DNA from 3 places in the Streptomyces sp. NPDC056373 genome. Region 1 is predicted to be linked to each of the others. Evidence: riboswitches for the same ligand, from Rfam matches in the RefSeq annotation. Region 1 holds a riboswitch; each other region holds the start of a gene.

The links. Region 1 has a riboswitch for cyclic di-AMP ahead of ACFCXS_RS15170 (transglycosylase family protein). Riboswitches for the same ligand answer to the same signal wherever they lie in the genome.
Positions count from the first base shown of each region.
Region 2: it holds a riboswitch for cyclic di-AMP, as region 1 does, so the genes downstream of both, ACFCXS_RS38345 (peptidoglycan DD-metalloendopeptidase family protein) here and ACFCXS_RS15170 (transglycosylase family protein) in region 1, are expected to answer to the same signal.
Region 3: it holds a riboswitch for cyclic di-AMP, as region 1 does, so the genes downstream of both, ACFCXS_RS34385 (M23 family metallopeptidase) here and ACFCXS_RS15170 (transglycosylase family protein) in region 1, are expected to answer to the same signal.

Region 1 covers NZ_JBHJPX010000006.1:336,970-342,112, reverse strand. The annotation lists gene ACFCXS_RS15190 (exopolyphosphatase) at 1-102, opposite strand, end outside; gene ACFCXS_RS15185 (DUF501 domain-containing protein) at 99-629, opposite strand; gene ACFCXS_RS15180 (septum formation initiator family protein) at 682-1,158, opposite strand; gene eno (phosphopyruvate hydratase) at 1,260-2,540, opposite strand; gene ACFCXS_RS15170 (transglycosylase family protein) at 2,803-3,501, opposite strand; cyclic di-AMP (ydaO/yuaA leader) riboswitch at 3,506-3,674, opposite strand; gene ACFCXS_RS15165 (transglycosylase family protein) at 3,903-4,856, opposite strand; gene ACFCXS_RS15160 (cytochrome P450) at 4,977-5,143, opposite strand, start outside.
Region 2 covers NZ_JBHJPX010000030.1:36,485-41,627, forward strand. The annotation lists gene ACFCXS_RS38335 (tyrosine-protein phosphatase) at 1-318, opposite strand, end outside; gene ACFCXS_RS38340 (alpha-galactosidase) at 498-2,573, shown strand; cyclic di-AMP (ydaO/yuaA leader) riboswitch at 2,888-3,044, shown strand; gene ACFCXS_RS38345 (peptidoglycan DD-metalloendopeptidase family protein) at 3,049-3,951, shown strand; gene ACFCXS_RS38350 (DUF6250 domain-containing protein) at 4,147-4,863, shown strand; gene ACFCXS_RS38355 (SGNH/GDSL hydrolase family protein) at 5,009-5,143, shown strand, end outside.
Region 3 covers NZ_JBHJPX010000021.1:13,688-18,830, reverse strand. The annotation lists gene ACFCXS_RS34395 (pitrilysin family protein) at 1-689, shown strand, start outside; gene ACFCXS_RS34390 (M16 family metallopeptidase) at 686-2,074, shown strand; cyclic di-AMP (ydaO/yuaA leader) riboswitch at 2,267-2,431, shown strand; gene ACFCXS_RS34385 (M23 family metallopeptidase) at 2,444-3,232, shown strand; gene ACFCXS_RS34380 (GntR family transcriptional regulator) at 3,501-4,196, shown strand; gene ACFCXS_RS34375 (HPr family phosphocarrier protein) at 4,356-4,637, opposite strand; gene ACFCXS_RS34370 (GNAT family N-acetyltransferase) at 4,816-5,143, shown strand, end outside.

The DNA of each region.
Region 1 (5,143 bases):
CCGGCGGTCCAGGTCGACCAGCTCACCGGTGGCCGGGTCGGCGTCGGCGACCAGGAGCCGGATGGAGTTCGTACCGCAGTCCACGGCGGCGACACGGGTCACTGGGCGTCCTCCTCGGCGGTCGTCACACAGGCGCCCTTGCGCCACCACTCGGGCAGCAGGGCCAGAGCCTCGTCGCCCAGCGGGTTCACGCCGGGTCCCGCGGCCAGCGAGTGGGCCACCAGGACGTGCAGGCACTTCACCCGGTCCGGCATGCCGCCCGCGCTCGGGAAGTTCTTCAGCTCCTCGATCTCGTCACGGCGCCGGATGTAGTCCTCGTGCGCGGCCCGGTACGCCGCCGCCAGCTCCGGGTCCGAGGCCAGCCGCTCGGTCATCTCCTTCATCACGCCGTTGGCCTCCAGCGTGCCGATGGCCGAGTTCGCCTTCGGGCACGTCAGGTAGTACAGCGTGGGGAACGGCGTGCCGTCCGGCAGCCGCGGGGCCGTCTCGACGACGTCGGGCTGTCCGCACGGGCAGCGGTGCGCGATCGCGCGCAGGCCGCGCGGGGGCCGACCGAGCTGCTGCTTGAAGGCCTCGACGTCGGCGTCGGTCGGCTCGGTGCGCGGGGTGGTCGGCGGGGGCGTTTCCATGACTGTCTTCAGGCTGTCTTTCTCTGGGTTCAGGTCACTGGCTGGGGCTGGGTCACCGGTCGGCGGCGTCGGCCTTGTCGACCCCGTCCCAGACGTTCGAGTACCAGGGGCGGTCGGCCGCCCCCAGGTCGGTGCGCGACTGCTTCGCCGCGTGCGGGTCGACGACGATGAAACCCGTCTCCCCCGGCATCACGTAGTGCAACCGCTGCCGGATCTGCTGCTCGGCGTACGCGTCGTCCTGCCAGCGCGCCTTCAGGTCGCGCAGCCGTTCGACGCGCTCGCGGGCCTGCTGCTGCTCACGCCGGAGGTCGTCGATCTCCGCGCGCTGTGAGACGTACTCCCGCATCGGGTAGGCCAGGGCCACGATCAGCGAGCACATCACCAGGGCGAGCAGGGCGGCCCGGCCGGTGAGCCGCGAGCGGCGGGCCTGGCGCCTGGTCTGGGAGCGGTAGACCCGGGCCGCGGTCTGCTCGCCGAGCAACCGGATCCTGGTCGCGGTGGAGAACCGGTCCCGGTCCTTCACGGCCATCTGTCCGCCTCCCGCTCCACCGTCATACGCGCGTACGTCCCCGGACACGGTACGGGACCGAGTACGGGGACGTACGTACGACGCTGCTACTTGGGCGTGGGTCAGCCCTTGAAGCGCGGGAAGGCGCTGCGGCCGGCGTACACCGCGGCGTCGTCGAGGATCTCCTCGATGCGCAGCAGCTGGTTGTACTTGGCGACGCGCTCGGAGCGGGCCGGGGCGCCGGTCTTGATCTGGCCGCAGTTGGTGGCGACGGCCAGGTCGGCGATGGTGACGTCCTCGGTCTCGCCGGAGCGGTGGGACATCATGCACTTGAAGCCGTTGCGCTGGGCCAGCTCGACGGCGTCCAGGGTCTCGGTGAGCGAACCGATCTGGTTGACCTTGACCAGGAGCGCGTTGGCCGCGCCCTCCTCGATGCCGCGGGCGAGGCGCTCGGGGTTGGTGACGAACAGGTCGTCGCCGACGAGCTGGACCTTGTCACCGAGCTTGTCGGTGATGGTCTTCCAGCCCTCCCAGTCGTCCTCGAACAGCGGGTCCTCGATGGAGACGAGCGGGTACGCGTCGACGAGCTCCGCGTAGTACTCGGTCATCTCGGCGGCCGAGCGGCCCTTGCCCTCGAAGGTGTAGACGCCGTCCTTGTAGAACTCGGAGGCGGCGACGTCGAGCGCGAGGGCGATCTGCTCGCCGGGGGTGTAGCCGGCCTCCTTGATCGCCTCGAGGATGAGGTCGAGGGCCTCGCGGTTGGAGCCGAGGTCCGGGGCGAAGCCGCCCTCGTCGCCGAGGCCGGTGGCCAGGCCCTTGCTCTTCAGGACCTTCTTCAGGGTGTGGTAGACCTCGGCGCCCCAGCGCAGGGCCTCGGAGAAGGACTCCGCGCCGATCGGGGCGATCATGAACTCCTGGATGTCCACGTTGGAGTCGGCGTGCGAGCCGCCGTTCAGGATGTTCATCATCGGCACCGGCAGCAGGTGCGCGTTGGGGCCGCCCAGGTAGCGGAAGAGGGGGAGGTCGCTGGCCTCGGAGGCGGCGTGGGCCACGGCGAGGGAGACGCCGAGGATGGCGTTGGCGCCGAGCGAGCCCTTGTTGTCGGTGGCGTCCAGGTCGAACATGGCCTGGTCGATCAGGCGCTGCTCGGTGGCGTCGTAGCCGACCAGCTCCGGGCCGATCTGCTCGATGACCGCGAGCACGGCCTTCTCCACACCCTTGCCGAGGTAGCGGTTCGAGTCGCCGTCGCGGAGCTCGATGGCCTCGAAGGCGCCCGTGGAGGCGCCGGACGGGACGGCGGCACGACCGGTGCTGCCGTCGTCGAGGCCGACCTCGACCTCGACCGTGGGGTTGCCTCGGGAGTCCAGGATTTCCCGGGCTACGACGACGTCGATGGACGGCACGAGCATCTCCTTCTTCATGTGACGCGGTGACGCGGGTCGCGCGGACCCTGCGAGGTGCGGGCCCGGTGGCTCGCGACATGAGCCTAACCGGCTCCGGGCGATCGGCCACCGGGTCGCCCACCCCATGGACAGAACCGAGAGTAAATTGTTTCTGAACGGAACAAAGCCGGTCGCCGAAAAAACCCCGCCCCGGCGCGTACGGGGGATGACGCACCGGGGCGGGGAGCACGGGGACCCTGGGCGGGTCCGGGTGGGCCGCTGCTTACTTCAGGTGCAGCTGCTGGCCCGGGTAGATGAGGTTGGCATCGTCGACGATGTCCTTGTTCAGCTCGAAGAGCTTCTCCCAGCCGCCCTTGACCTTCTTGTCCGCGGCGATCGAGCTGAGGGTGTCACCCTTGACGACCTTGTACTCGCCGTCGCCCTTCTTGACCTTCTTGCCGGTCGGGGTGGTGACGGTCTTCTTGGCCGCCGGGCGCTCGTCGGAGCGGGAGGCCGGCTGCTGCTCGGTCTGACGGGACTCGGTGCTCTGCTGGCTCTGCTGGCTCTGCGAGGAGCTGCCGGAGTCGCTCGAGGAGCCGCCGCCGGTGGAGGCGCCGGACAGGCCCTTGCCGCAGACCGGCCAGGCGCCCTTGCCCTGGCTCGCCAGGACCTTCTCGGCGACCTGGATCTGCTGGTCCTTGCCGGCCTTGTCGGCGGTGGAGGCGTACTGGGTGCCGCCGTACGCGGCCCAGGTGGAGGCGGAGAACTGCAGACCGCCGTAGTAGCCGTTGCCGGTGTTGATGGACCAGTCGCCGCCGGACTCGCACTGGGCGACCGTGTCCCACTCGGAGGTGGTGGCGGCGGAGGCGTTGCCGGCCGCCATCAGCGGGGCGGCGACGGCGACACCGGCGACACCGGCGAGCGCGGCGGCGCGGGTGGCCTTGGACGGACGACGGTGCTTGCCCTTGCCGGAAAACAGCATGGATGGATCCCCTCACCGACGCCTGCGAGGTGAGCTGTCGGGTTCGGGCCGGTTGAGTTGCCCGGCCGCGTCCCTGAAACGGGACGCGGCTTCACCCCAAGCCCTTCCGGCACAACCGGCCGGTCGGGCACCTACCTTGGGTCCCCCGCTCCTGCCTACGGCGCTTGACGCGACGACTGTTCCCGTACGGCCGCTGGCAGGATTCGGCGTTGCGGCAGCCGGGGCTCGCGGTGGCGAGCGGTCACGACCGTAGACACGTGATCCGGAGAATTTCAAAGACGATCAGGGCTTCTGAGATCTATCTCTCACGGGCCCCAAACGGGACATCAGCCACGAAACAGGGCGCGAACTCACCCGGTTTCGGGGTGAGTTCGACCGCCGTTTCCGCACTGCCCGAACAGCTACTTCTCGTCCGCTTCGCCCTCGACCGTGAGCGTCTGACCGGGGAGGATGAGGTTCGGGTCGGCGCCGACCTCCTTCTCGTTGCCCTCGTAGAGCGCGTGCCATCCGCCGCTGACCCGAAGGGCGTCGGCGATGGACCAGAGGCTGTCGCCGATGCCCACGATGTAGGCGCCTTCGGAATCGCCGGAACTCTCCTCGGCGGGCGCGGAGTGACGCCCCGTCGCCTTCCCCTCGGGGCCACCGTCGGACGCGCCGGTCTCGTCGGCACTGGGGCCGCGGTGGCGGCCGGAACCGGTGTCGCCCGGCCGCGAGGAGTCGTCGCCCTGCCGGGCGCTGTCGGCCTTGTCGCTCTTCGAGGCGCCCGACGAGGAGTCGTCGGACTGCTGCTTCTGCGACGAACCAGTGGGTTCGGTCGACTTGTCCGGCTTGGCGGTTTCGTCCTTCGAGGCCGACGCGTCAGGCGATGACGAGGGAGAGGAGGAAGGGCCGTCCGAGGGGGACGAACCGAGCGAGTCGAGCAGGCCGGGCGAGTCGACCTCGCCGGACGAGTCGGACGCCCCGGACGAGTCCGACCCCTTGCCCTGCTCGAGGCCGGAGAGCAGTCCGCAGGTGCGCCAAGCGCCCACGCCCTGGTCGGCGAGGATTCTCTCGGCCACGGCTATCTGCTGGGAGCGGCTGGCCAGGTCGGCACTCGCGGCGTAGTCCAGACCGCCGTGACTCTCCCAGTCCTCCTGGGACAACTGCAGGCCGCCGTAGTAGCCGTTGCCGCTGTTCTCGCTCCATGCGCCGCCGGTCTCGCAGTCCGCGACCCGGTCCCAGGTCGTGCCGTCGGCCGCACTGGCGCCGGAGGCCCCGAGGAGGGGGATCGCGATGGCGGAGCCGGTCACTCCGGCCGCGACGAGGAGAGCCGGAGCCTGGCGGGGGCGACGGTGCCGACCGTTCCCGGAGAGCATACGGAGACCTTTCACGCGACAGCAGTGACCGACGCGGCGTGAATCCCTCCGCGTTGATGGGTGAACGTATCGGCAGACGATCACTTGTCACAAGTTCATGCCGCGCAGATCACGTGAAGATCACAGGTCTGATGTTTCGTCACCTTCAGCGGGGGCTACCGGAGCGAACTCCACCGGCAGTGTGCGCAGCCCCCGCATGATGAGGCCGCCGCGCCATCTCAGCTCGGCCGGATCCGCGGCCAGCCGGAGGTCCGGGAGGCGGGTCAGCAGGGTGGAGAGGGCGGTCT
Region 2 (5,143 bases), on a different contig from region 1:
GCCGTCGCGCACCATCTTCCAGAACTCGGCGCCGTCGGCGGGGTCGCTCAACGGCAGGTTCACATTGCGCACGCCGGGCAGCTCGACGTCCGGCCCCTCGAGCTTCTGGTCCGCCGCGTTGCGGAAGTCGAAGACGGTGTGCAGGCCCAGAGTCGTCAGGAAGGCGGCGTCCTCCACGGTCGCGTGGGCGAGGTGGCCACTGCGGAACAGCACGCCATGGCGCACCCGCCGCCCGTCCACGGTCGGAAGTCCGCCCACGTCACGGAAGTTGCGCACTCCGGCCAGCTCGGGCTCGGTCGACGGGACCTGCTGTGTCACGAGGGCTCCTCCCCTTCGGCGCCGCCGGCGCGGCTCGTCGACGGGCGTCACTCGACGATACGACATGCCTGCCTGGGGCAATGAGTTGTCCACAGGCGTTGCCGGGAAGCCCCGCGGCCCCTGATGATGTTGCCGCCTGGTCGCACCTGGTCGGGCTTGTTCGAATATGTGAGGGCACGATGCTGGACATCTCCGAAGACGGTCGTACCTGGGTCCTCTCCGGGCCGGCCAGCAGCTATGCCGTCCATGTCACCGACCGGGACGAGCTGCTGCACCTGCACTGGGGCCCCCGGATCGGCCTGGCCGACGCCGAGGCCCTCGCCGTCCGGCCGCTGCCGGACTTCTGGCCCTTCGAGTCGCAGCTCGACGGACGCGAGGAGTACCCGGTCGAAGGCGGCCCCCGCTTCGTCCGCCCCGCCCTGTCCGTACGCACCGCCGAGCGACGGGGCACCGAGTGGGCCTACGCGGGGCACGACGCCGAGGACGGCGAGCTGCGGCTGCGGTTCCGCGACGGCGAGCTGGCCATCACCCTGCACTACCGGATGCGCCCCTCGGCGGATGTCGTCGAGCGCTGGGTGACCCTGGACAACCAGGGGCCGGCCGTCGAGCTGCTCCGTGCCGACTCCGCCACCTGGACCCTGCCCGACCGCGACACCTGGCGTCTGTCCCAGCTGCACGGCCGCTGGGGCGCCGAGTCCCGGCTGACCCGCTCCGGGCTCACCCACGGCGAGAAGGTCATCGGCAGCCGTCGCGGCCATACCTCCCACCAGCACCTGCCCTGGGTCGCCCTCGACACCGACGCCACCGAGGAGCGCGGCGAGGTCTACAGCTGCGCCCTGGGCTGGTCCGGGTCCTGGCGCATCGCCGTGGCCCAGCTCCCGGACGCGCGCGTGCAGATCACCGGCGGCGCCGGCTACGACGACTCGGGCCTGCTGATGCTCGGCGCGGGGGAGTCGTACACGACCCCCGTCTTCGCCGGGCTCTGGTGTGACGGCGGGTTCGGCGGGGCGAGCCGCGCCTGGCACGCCTACCAGCGGGCGTACGTGATCCCGGACGCGGACCGGGACCGGCCGGTGCTGTTCAACTCCTGGGAGGCCACCGAGTTCGACATCTCCGAGGAGCAGCAGCGGGAGCTCGCCGCGCGGGCCGCCGCCATGGGTGTCGAGCTGTTCGTGGTCGACGACGGCTGGTTCGGGGCGCGTACCAGTGACCGGGCCGGGCTCGGTGACTGGAGCCCGAACCTCGACCGCTTCCCGGGTGGGCTGAAGCCGCTCGCCGACCATGTGCACGGCCTCGGTATGCAGTTCGGGATCTGGGTCGAGCCCGAGATGGTCAACCCGGACAGTGACCTGTACCGCGCGCACCCGGACTGGGTGCAGTACCAATCAGGACGAAAGCGGACGGAATTCCGTAATCAGCTGGTGCTCAACCTCGCCCGTGAGGACGTCCGGGAGTACCTCTGGGAGCAGCTCGACGGCCTCCTCTCCAGTGCGCCGATCGACTACGTGAAGTGGGACTTCAACCGCTGCTTCACCGACGCCGGCTGGCCGGACGACGCCTACCCGCAGCGGCTGTGGGTCGACCACGTGCACGGCCTGTACGCCCTGCTGGACCGGCTGCGGACCGCCCATCCGGGGGTGGCCTTCGAGTCCTGCTCGGGCGGCGGCGGGCGGATCGACCTCGGCGTGCTGAGCCGCACGGACCAGGTGTGGACCTCCGACAACACCGACCCTCTCGACCGGCTCGCCATCCAGCACGGCTTCAGCCAGATCCATCCGGCCCGGGTCATGGCCGCCTGGGTCACCGACAGCCCGAACGCCATGCTCAACCACCGGGCCAGCTCGCTGCGGTTCCGGTTCGTGAGTGCCATGGCGGGGGTGCTCGGGGTCGGCGGCGACCTCACGAAGTGGACGCCGGAGGAGCTCGCCGAGGCGGCCGAGTGGGTGGGGCTCTACAAGGAGATCCGGCCCGTGGTGCAGCGCGGCGACCAGTACCGGCTGCGGCCTCCGGAGGGCGGGCTGAGCGCTGTGCAGTACGTCCTCGGCGAGGAGACGGTCGTCTTCGCCTGGCTGCAGGCCCAGCGCTACGGCGAGCCCGTTCCGACGCTCCGGCTGCGTGGCCTCGACCCGGCGGAATCGTATGAATGCCTTGAAACGGGAGAAGTTCACCGAGGGGCCGTACTGCTTCATCACGGACTGCGGGTCGGATTGCGCGGGGACCTGGACGCCACCGTCGTCCGCCTTAAGCGGAAGTAGCCATTCTGTCCGAATAGGGAATTTTAGCCGCTTGAGGATAACGTGCCCCGATCGCATAGGAGATGGGGTCGGGGTGCGTGACCATCGTCATATTCGTGACGATATGCTGTCGCCATGTTCACGTAATCCCCGCATTTTCCAGGGCGATTGAAGCAAGCGGGAGATCGGTAATCCACGCTCGGTGACGGCATATGTGGCGACACGTCAAGAAAAACGCCGTCACGAGCAACCGCAAGCTTGTCCTATTGCGTCGTGGTCGCTTACGTTCCACACCAATCCGGACGGACGCCTAATCCTGCCGCCGCCCGGAGCCCGCACACACTGACCCGAAGCACGGCAGGAGCGGGGGACCCACAGGTAAGACGCCTGTTCCGGTTCCCGGAACGGCTTGGGGTTCAGCCGCGCCACGGCACGGCCGGGCATCTCCAGCCCGCACCCGACAGCTCACCTCGCAGGCGACGGAGAGGAATTCGCCATGCCCGCGAAGGGTAAGCACCGCCGTCCCAAGACCCAGCGTTTCACCCGCTCCATCGCCGTCGCCGGAACCGGCGGGGCCGCTCTCGCCCTGCCTCTCATGGGGGCCGCCGGCGCCCACGCCGCCACCCCGCAGTCCGCTCCGGACAAGGCCGTCCAGTCGGCTCCGGCCGCCGCGGAAAAGGCCGCCCAAAAGGCAGACGGCGGCCGCTCGTACACCGTCAAGGCCGGCGACTACCTCGCGAAGATCGCCGGTGAGCAGCACGTCAGCGGTGGCTGGAAGAAGCTCTACGCGGACAACCGTGACGCCGTCGGCTCCGACCCGTCGCTGATCCACCCGGGCCTGAAGCTGTCGATCGGCAAGAAGGCGGCGAGCGCCCCGAAGGCCTCGGCCCCGTCCGCGCCGAAGGCCTCCGCTCCGAAGCCGTCCGCCGCCGATTCGGCCCCGAAGACGGAGACCGCCGCGAAGCCGGCCGCCGCCGAGAGCGACACCGGCGGCTTCACCCTCCCGGTGACCGGTGCCACCATCGGCACCCCGTACCACATGTCGGGCAGCATGTGGTCCAGCGGCTACCACACCGGTGTCGACTTCGTCGTGCCGACCGGCACCTCCCTCAAGGCCGTCGGCGCGGGCACGGTCGTGTCCGCCGGATGGGGCGGCGCGTACGGCAACCAGGTCGTCATCAAGCTCGACGACGGCTACTACGCCCAGTACGCCCACCTCTCCCAGCTCTCCGTCTCGGCCGGCCAGACCGTGACCGAGGGGCAGCAGGTCGGCCTCTCGGGTGCGACCGGCAACGTGACCGGACCGCACCTGCACTTCGAGATCCGCACCACGCCGGACTACGGCTCGGACGTGGACCCGGTCGCCTTCCTGCGCTCGCACGGCGTCTCCGTCGGCTGACCCACCGCACGACCACCTGCCTGACACGCCACCGAAGGCCGGACCCCGATCCCCGGGTCCGGCCTTCGGTGTGTGCGCCCGCCGTCGCCCGCCCCAAGGGATCGACAGGCGGCGGCAGTTGGGACAGAGTGATCACGGCCGGAGTGCAAGCGCTTTCCAGAGCCTTCCCGGCGGATTCCGAGGAGTTGTGTCACCGTGCCGACCACCCGCAGAGCGTTCGGAGCCCTGGCCGCCGGAGCCGCCCTGGGGGCCCTCGCCCCCACGGCCACCGCGCACGCCGCGTCCCCGCACCGCCGTCTCCTCGCACGCGACGACTTCTGTCACGGCCTCGGGCAGTGGGCGGCCGAACTGCAGGACGGCGGCACCGTCACCGCCTTACGCGGCACGCTGGAGATCGACGTACCGAGTGGCGCGACCGTGTGGTTCAGGCGGCGGCTGGACGGGCCGTACCTGCTCGAATACACCGCGACCCCCGTCTTCGAGGGCGGCGTCAACGACCGGGTCTCGGACCTCAACAACTTCTGGAACGCGACCGACGTCCGCTCCCCGGGCGACCTCTTCGCGACACCGCGCGGCGGAGCCCTCGACGAGTACGACCACCTCACGACGTACTACGCGGGCTACGGGGCCAACTACAACACCACGACCCGGCTGCGCCGCTACGTCGGCGAACCGGGCGTCCGCCCCCTCGTCTTCGACTACACCGAGCCGCTGCTGGTGCCGAACGAGCCCAACCGGGTGCGGATCGTGTCCGACGGTTCCACGGTCCGATGGTGGAACAACGGACGACTCGTCTTCGACCTCACCGATCCGCACCCCTACACCGGCGGCCATTTCGCCTTCCGGACCGTCTGGAGCCATTTCCGGATCAACGGGTTCCGGGTCTGGCGGCTCACCCCGAAACATCCCTGACAAGCGGGGTATTCCGGAGTTGGCGAACACTTTAGGAGTGGCTTATCTCACCGCCCGTCAACCCTTTCCTACGGTCGCGTAGGTCACATTCGAAGGTGAATCATGGGCTGCTGTGGCAGACGATTCGAAGAGTGACAGCAAAGCAGTGATCGGGTCGTACGTGGCGGTGGGGGACAGCTTCACCGAGGGCGTCGGCGACCCCGGCCCCGACGGGGCGTTCGTCGGCTGGGCCGACCGGTTCGCCGTCCTGCTCGCCGACCGCAGGCCCGAGGGCGACTTC
Region 3 (5,143 bases), on a different contig from region 1:
TCGAGAAGTACTTCGGTTCCATCCCGGGCCACGACGGCAAGCCCGCCCCGCGCGACGGCTCGCTGCCGGAGACGATCGGCGAGCAGCTGCGCGAGGTCGTCGAGGAGGAGGTCCCGGCCCGTGCCCTGATGGCCGCCTACCGGCTGCCGCACGACGGCACGCGCGCGTGCGACGCGGCCGACCTGGCCCTCACCGTCCTCGGCGGCGGTGAGTCCTCCCGCCTGTACAACCGGCTCGTGCGCCGCGACCGTACGGCCGTGGCGGCCGGCTTCGGCCTGCTGCGGCTCGCCGGGGCGCCCTCCCTGGGGTGGCTGGACGTGAAGACGTCCGGTGACGTGGAGGTTCCGGTCATCGAGTCCGCCATCGACGAGGAGCTCGCCCGGTTCGCCGAGGAGGGCCCCACGGCCGAGGAGATGGAGCGCGCCCAGGCCCAGTTGGAGCGCGAGTGGCTGGACCGGCTCGGCACGGTCGCGGGCCGCGCCGACGAACTGTGCCGGTACGCGGTGCTGTTCGGCGACCCGCAGCTCGCCCTGACCGCCGTGCAGCGCGTGCTGGAGATCACGCCGGAGGAGGTCCAGGAGGTCGCCAAGGCCCGCCTGCGGCCCGACAACCGCGCGGTGCTCGTCTATGAGCCGACCGCCCCCGAAGCCCCCGCCGACCAGGACGAGAACGAGGAGGCGGCCCGGTGACCGAGCTCGCCACGATGGACTTCCACCCCCGGCCGCAGGCGGGCGACGCCAAGCCGTGGGCCTTCCCGGCCCCCGAGCGCGGCTCGCTGGACAACGGCCTCACGGTGCTGCGCTGCCACCGCCCCGGCCAGCAGGTCGTCGCCGTGGAGGTGCTGCTCGACGCCCCCCTGGACGCCGAGCCCGCCGGCCTCGACGGTGTGGCCACGATCATGGCCCGGGCCTTCTCCGAGGGCACCGACAAGCACTCCGCCGAGGACTTCGCCGCCGAGCTGGAGCGCGCCGGCGCCACCCTCGACGCGCACGCCGACCACCCCGGCGTCCGGCTCAGCCTGGAGGTGCCGGCCTCCCGGCTCGCCAAGGGACTGGGCCTGGTCGCCGACGCCCTGAGGGCACCCGCGTTCGCCGACAGCGAGGTCGAGCGGCTGGTCGCCAACCGTCTCGACGAGATCCCGCACGAGCTGGCCAACCCGTCCCGCCGCGGGGCCAAGGAGCTCTCCAAGGAGCTGTTCCCGGCGGCCTCGCGCATGTCGCGGCCGCGGCAGGGCACCGAGGAGACCGTCGCCGCCATCGACTCCGCGGCCGTACGCGCCTTCTACGAGAAGCACGTCCGCCCCGCCACGGCCACCGCGGTGGTCGTCGGTGACCTCACCGGCATCGACCTCGACGCCCTGCTCGGGGACACGCTCGGCGCCTGGACGGGCTCCCCGGCCGAGCCGCGTCCCGTGCCGCCGGTGACCGCCGACGACACCGGCCGGGTCGTCATCGTGGACCGCCCCGGAGCCGTCCAGACCCAGCTGCTGATCGGCCGTATCGGCCCGGACCGGCACGACCGCGTGTGGCCCGCGCAGGTGCTCGGCACCTACTGCCTCGGCGGCACCCTCACCTCCCGCCTGGACCGCGTCCTGCGGGAGGAGAAGGGCTACACCTACGGGGTACGGGCGTTCGGCCAGGTCCTCAGGTCCGCCCCCGACGGCACGGGTGCGGCGATGCTCGCCATCAGCGGCTCCGTGGACACGCCCAACACCGGCCCCGCCCTGGAGGACCTCTGGACGGTGCTGCGCACCCTCGCCGCCGAGGGACTCACCGACGCCGAGCGGGACGTCGCCGTGCAGAACCTGGTCGGCGTCGCGCCGCTGAAGTACGAGACGGCGGCGGCCGTCGCGAGCACGCTGGCCGACCAGGTCGAGCAGCACCTGCCCGACGACTACCAAGCCACGCTGTACCGGCAGCTCGCCACCACCGGCACCGTGGAGGCCACCGCAGCGGCCGTCAGCGCCTTCCCGGTGGACCGGCTGGTGACCGTCCTCGTCGGTGACGCGGCGCAGATCAAGGCGCCTGTCGAGGCGCTCGGCATCGGCGAAGTCACCGTCGTCGCCGCCGAGTAACGGCACGCGCGCTCAGGGGCCCTGGATGTCTTCGAAGGCACCAGGGCTCCTTTATGCCCGAATTGGGATGGGAGTTGCCTGTCTGCCCTGTGGGATGCGCTACAAAAGCCGGGATGCGTTTGGGAATTGAAAGTGGCGCCGCTTAGCGTCGTCCGGGCTGTTCGTCAGGCAGTGCGCCGCACCCGCGGCACCGGACAGTCATCGCCGAGTCCCCGTACGGCGCGAGCCAGGGGAGCCGGGGACCCACCGCAGTCCCTGGGGTGAATCGGACGCCCGCGCGTGTCGCGAGGGAGTCCGTAGGAGACCTTCCTGCTCCGAACCCGTCAGCTAACCCGGTAGGCGAGAGGGAAGGAAAGGACCAGCCACCACATGGCGTTCACTCGCGCCACCGGGAAGCACCGACGTCCCAGCAGGATCCAGCGCCGCACCGCCCGCGCGGCGGGTGTCGCGGCCCTCGCCACCACCGGCGTGATCGGCACGGTGGCGGCCCCCGCGGCCTTCGCCGCCGAGCCCAGTGCCGAGCAGACCGGCCTCACCCCCGTCGTCACCATGGGTGACACCGTGGCCCAGCAGATCGACGCCCAGGCCATCGCGCAGCAGCAGGCCGCCGAGGAGGCCGCCGCCAAGCAGAAGGCCGAGGAGGCCGCCCGCAAGCGGGCCGCCGAGGTGGCCGAGAAGGCCAAGGCGGAGGCCGAGAAGGCCCGCGAGGTCGAGGAGCGCGCCGCCCGTGAGGCCGAGCGCAAGCGCCTCAACGCCTTCGTGCCCCCGATCTCCGGCTCGTACGTCTCCACCGGCTACAAGGCGAGCAGCGGTCTGTGGTCCTCCGGCAGCCACACCGGCGTCGACTTCCACGCCGCCACCGGCACCTCCGTCCACGCGGTCGGCAGGGGCGAGGTCGTCGAGGCCGGCTGGGGCGGCTCCTACGGCAACAACATCGTGATCAAGATGGACGACGGCACGTACACGCAGTACGGCCACCTGTCGTCCATCGGCGTCTCGGTCGGCCAGAAGGTCACCCCCGGCCAGCAGATCGGCCTGTCCGGCGCGACCGGCAACGTCACCGGCCCGCACCTGCACTTCGAGGCGCGTACGAGCCCCGACTACGGCTCGGACATCGACCCGGTCGCCTACCTCCGCTCGCACGGCGTCAACGTCTGACCGGAACGCCTCCGCCGTTCCCCGAAGCCCCGGCTCCCCGAGCCGGGGCTTTCGGTGCTTCTCCGGACGCCCCCGGATGTCCCGCCTGGACGTCCGCGGGACGCCCGCCCGATGTCCGCGGGCCCGTTCCGGATCTCCTCGCGTGTCCGCTGTCCAAAAAATATCCCTGGATTCTCGCCTGCCGTCGGAAATTCCGGCTCATTGCAATAGAGTCACGGAAACACGCGCCGCTCGTCGGCGTTTCACGGGGATTAAGCGAGGTCCGGTCATGCGTATTCCCGCGCACTCGGTGTGCACCGCCATCCGGGACGACATCGTCGCGGGTGTCCACGCACGCGGCAGCCGGCTCACCGAGGAACTCCTCGCCCGCCGCTACGGCGTCTCGCGGGTGCCCGTCCGCGAGGCGCTGCGCACGCTGGAGGCCGAGGGCTTCGTGGTGACCCGCCGGCACGCGGGCGCGTGCGTGGCCGAACCCACCGTGCAGGAGGCCGGCGACCTGCTGGAGATGCGGATGCTCCTGGAGCCGCTCGGTGCGGCCCGCGCCGCCCAGCGCCGCACCGAGGCGCATCTGAAGGTCCTGCGCGGCCTGGTCCGGCTGGGCCAGGACCGGGCCCGGCGCGGCAACAGCGACGACCTGCGCTCCCTGGGCGCCTGGTTCCACGAGACGCTGGCCCAGGCCTCCGGCAGCCCGGCCCTGACCTCGATGCTCACCCAGCTCCGCCACAAGATCGCCTGGATGTACGCCGTGGAGGCGCCGCTCAGCCCGGTGGAGTCCTGGGCGGAACACGGCGCGATCGTGGACGCGGTGGCGCGCGGGGACGGCGAACGCGCTCGGGCGGTCACGGCGCTGCACACCGAGCGGGCGACCGGCGCGCACCGCCTGCGCCTGGGCTCCGCCGAGGAACGTGCGGACCGTGTGAGGAACTCGCAACATCCCGTAAACACGGCGAGCCTGCGGCATTAACACGGCAGCCGTATACAAAGAGACGGGAATTCCCGGGGGCTTATTTCCGCTGCCGGAAAGAAGGGAATTTCCACCCCGTGCGGACCGGGAATGGCGAAGGGCCCGCCCGGTGAATTCGGACGAGCCCTTCGCTGTGCGCCGCATCGGGCGCTCAGGACATCAGACGGTCTCGGGGAGTTCCTCGAGACCCTCGGAGACCAGCTTCGCCAGCCGGTCGAGGGCGGCGTCCGCGCCCTCGGCGTCGGAGGCGAGGACGATCTCCTCGCCTCCCTGGGCGCCGAGGCCCAGGACGGCCAGCATCGAGGCCGCGTTGACGGGGTTGCCGTCAGCCTTGGCGATCGTCACCGGGACGCCTGCGGCCGTGGCGGCTCGGACGAAGATGGAGGCGGGGCGGGCGTGGAGGCCCTCGGCCCAGCCGACGTTGACGCGGCGCTCAGCCATGTGTTGCTGCCCTTCGGTGTTCAGGGTTGTCTAGACCAGTTTCCCATAACGTGAAGCCGACCCGGAGCGATCCTCGTGTTCCGCTCCGGGGTGCCGTCGGATCGCGGCCTCGGCCCGACTGACGCCCTCCACAGACTGCCTCGCGCCGTTGTCAGGCGCTAGCCGTACTCTGGGGCCCATGCAGACCTCGCCGGACCGGCACGAGTATCCCGCCCACTGGGAAGCCGACGTGGTGCTGCGCGACGGGGGTACCGCGCGCATCCGGCCCATCACCGTTGATGACGCCGATCGCCTGGTCAGCTTCTATGAGCAGGTCTCCGACGAGTCGAAGTACTACCGCTTCTTCGCGCCGTACCCTCGCCTGTCCGCCAAGGACGTCCACCGCTTCACGCACCACGACTTTGTGGACCGGGTGGGACTCGCGGCCACGGTCGGCGGCGAGTTCATCGCCACCGTACGCTACGACCGGATCGGCGCCGACGGAACACCGGCGTCCGCACCCGCCG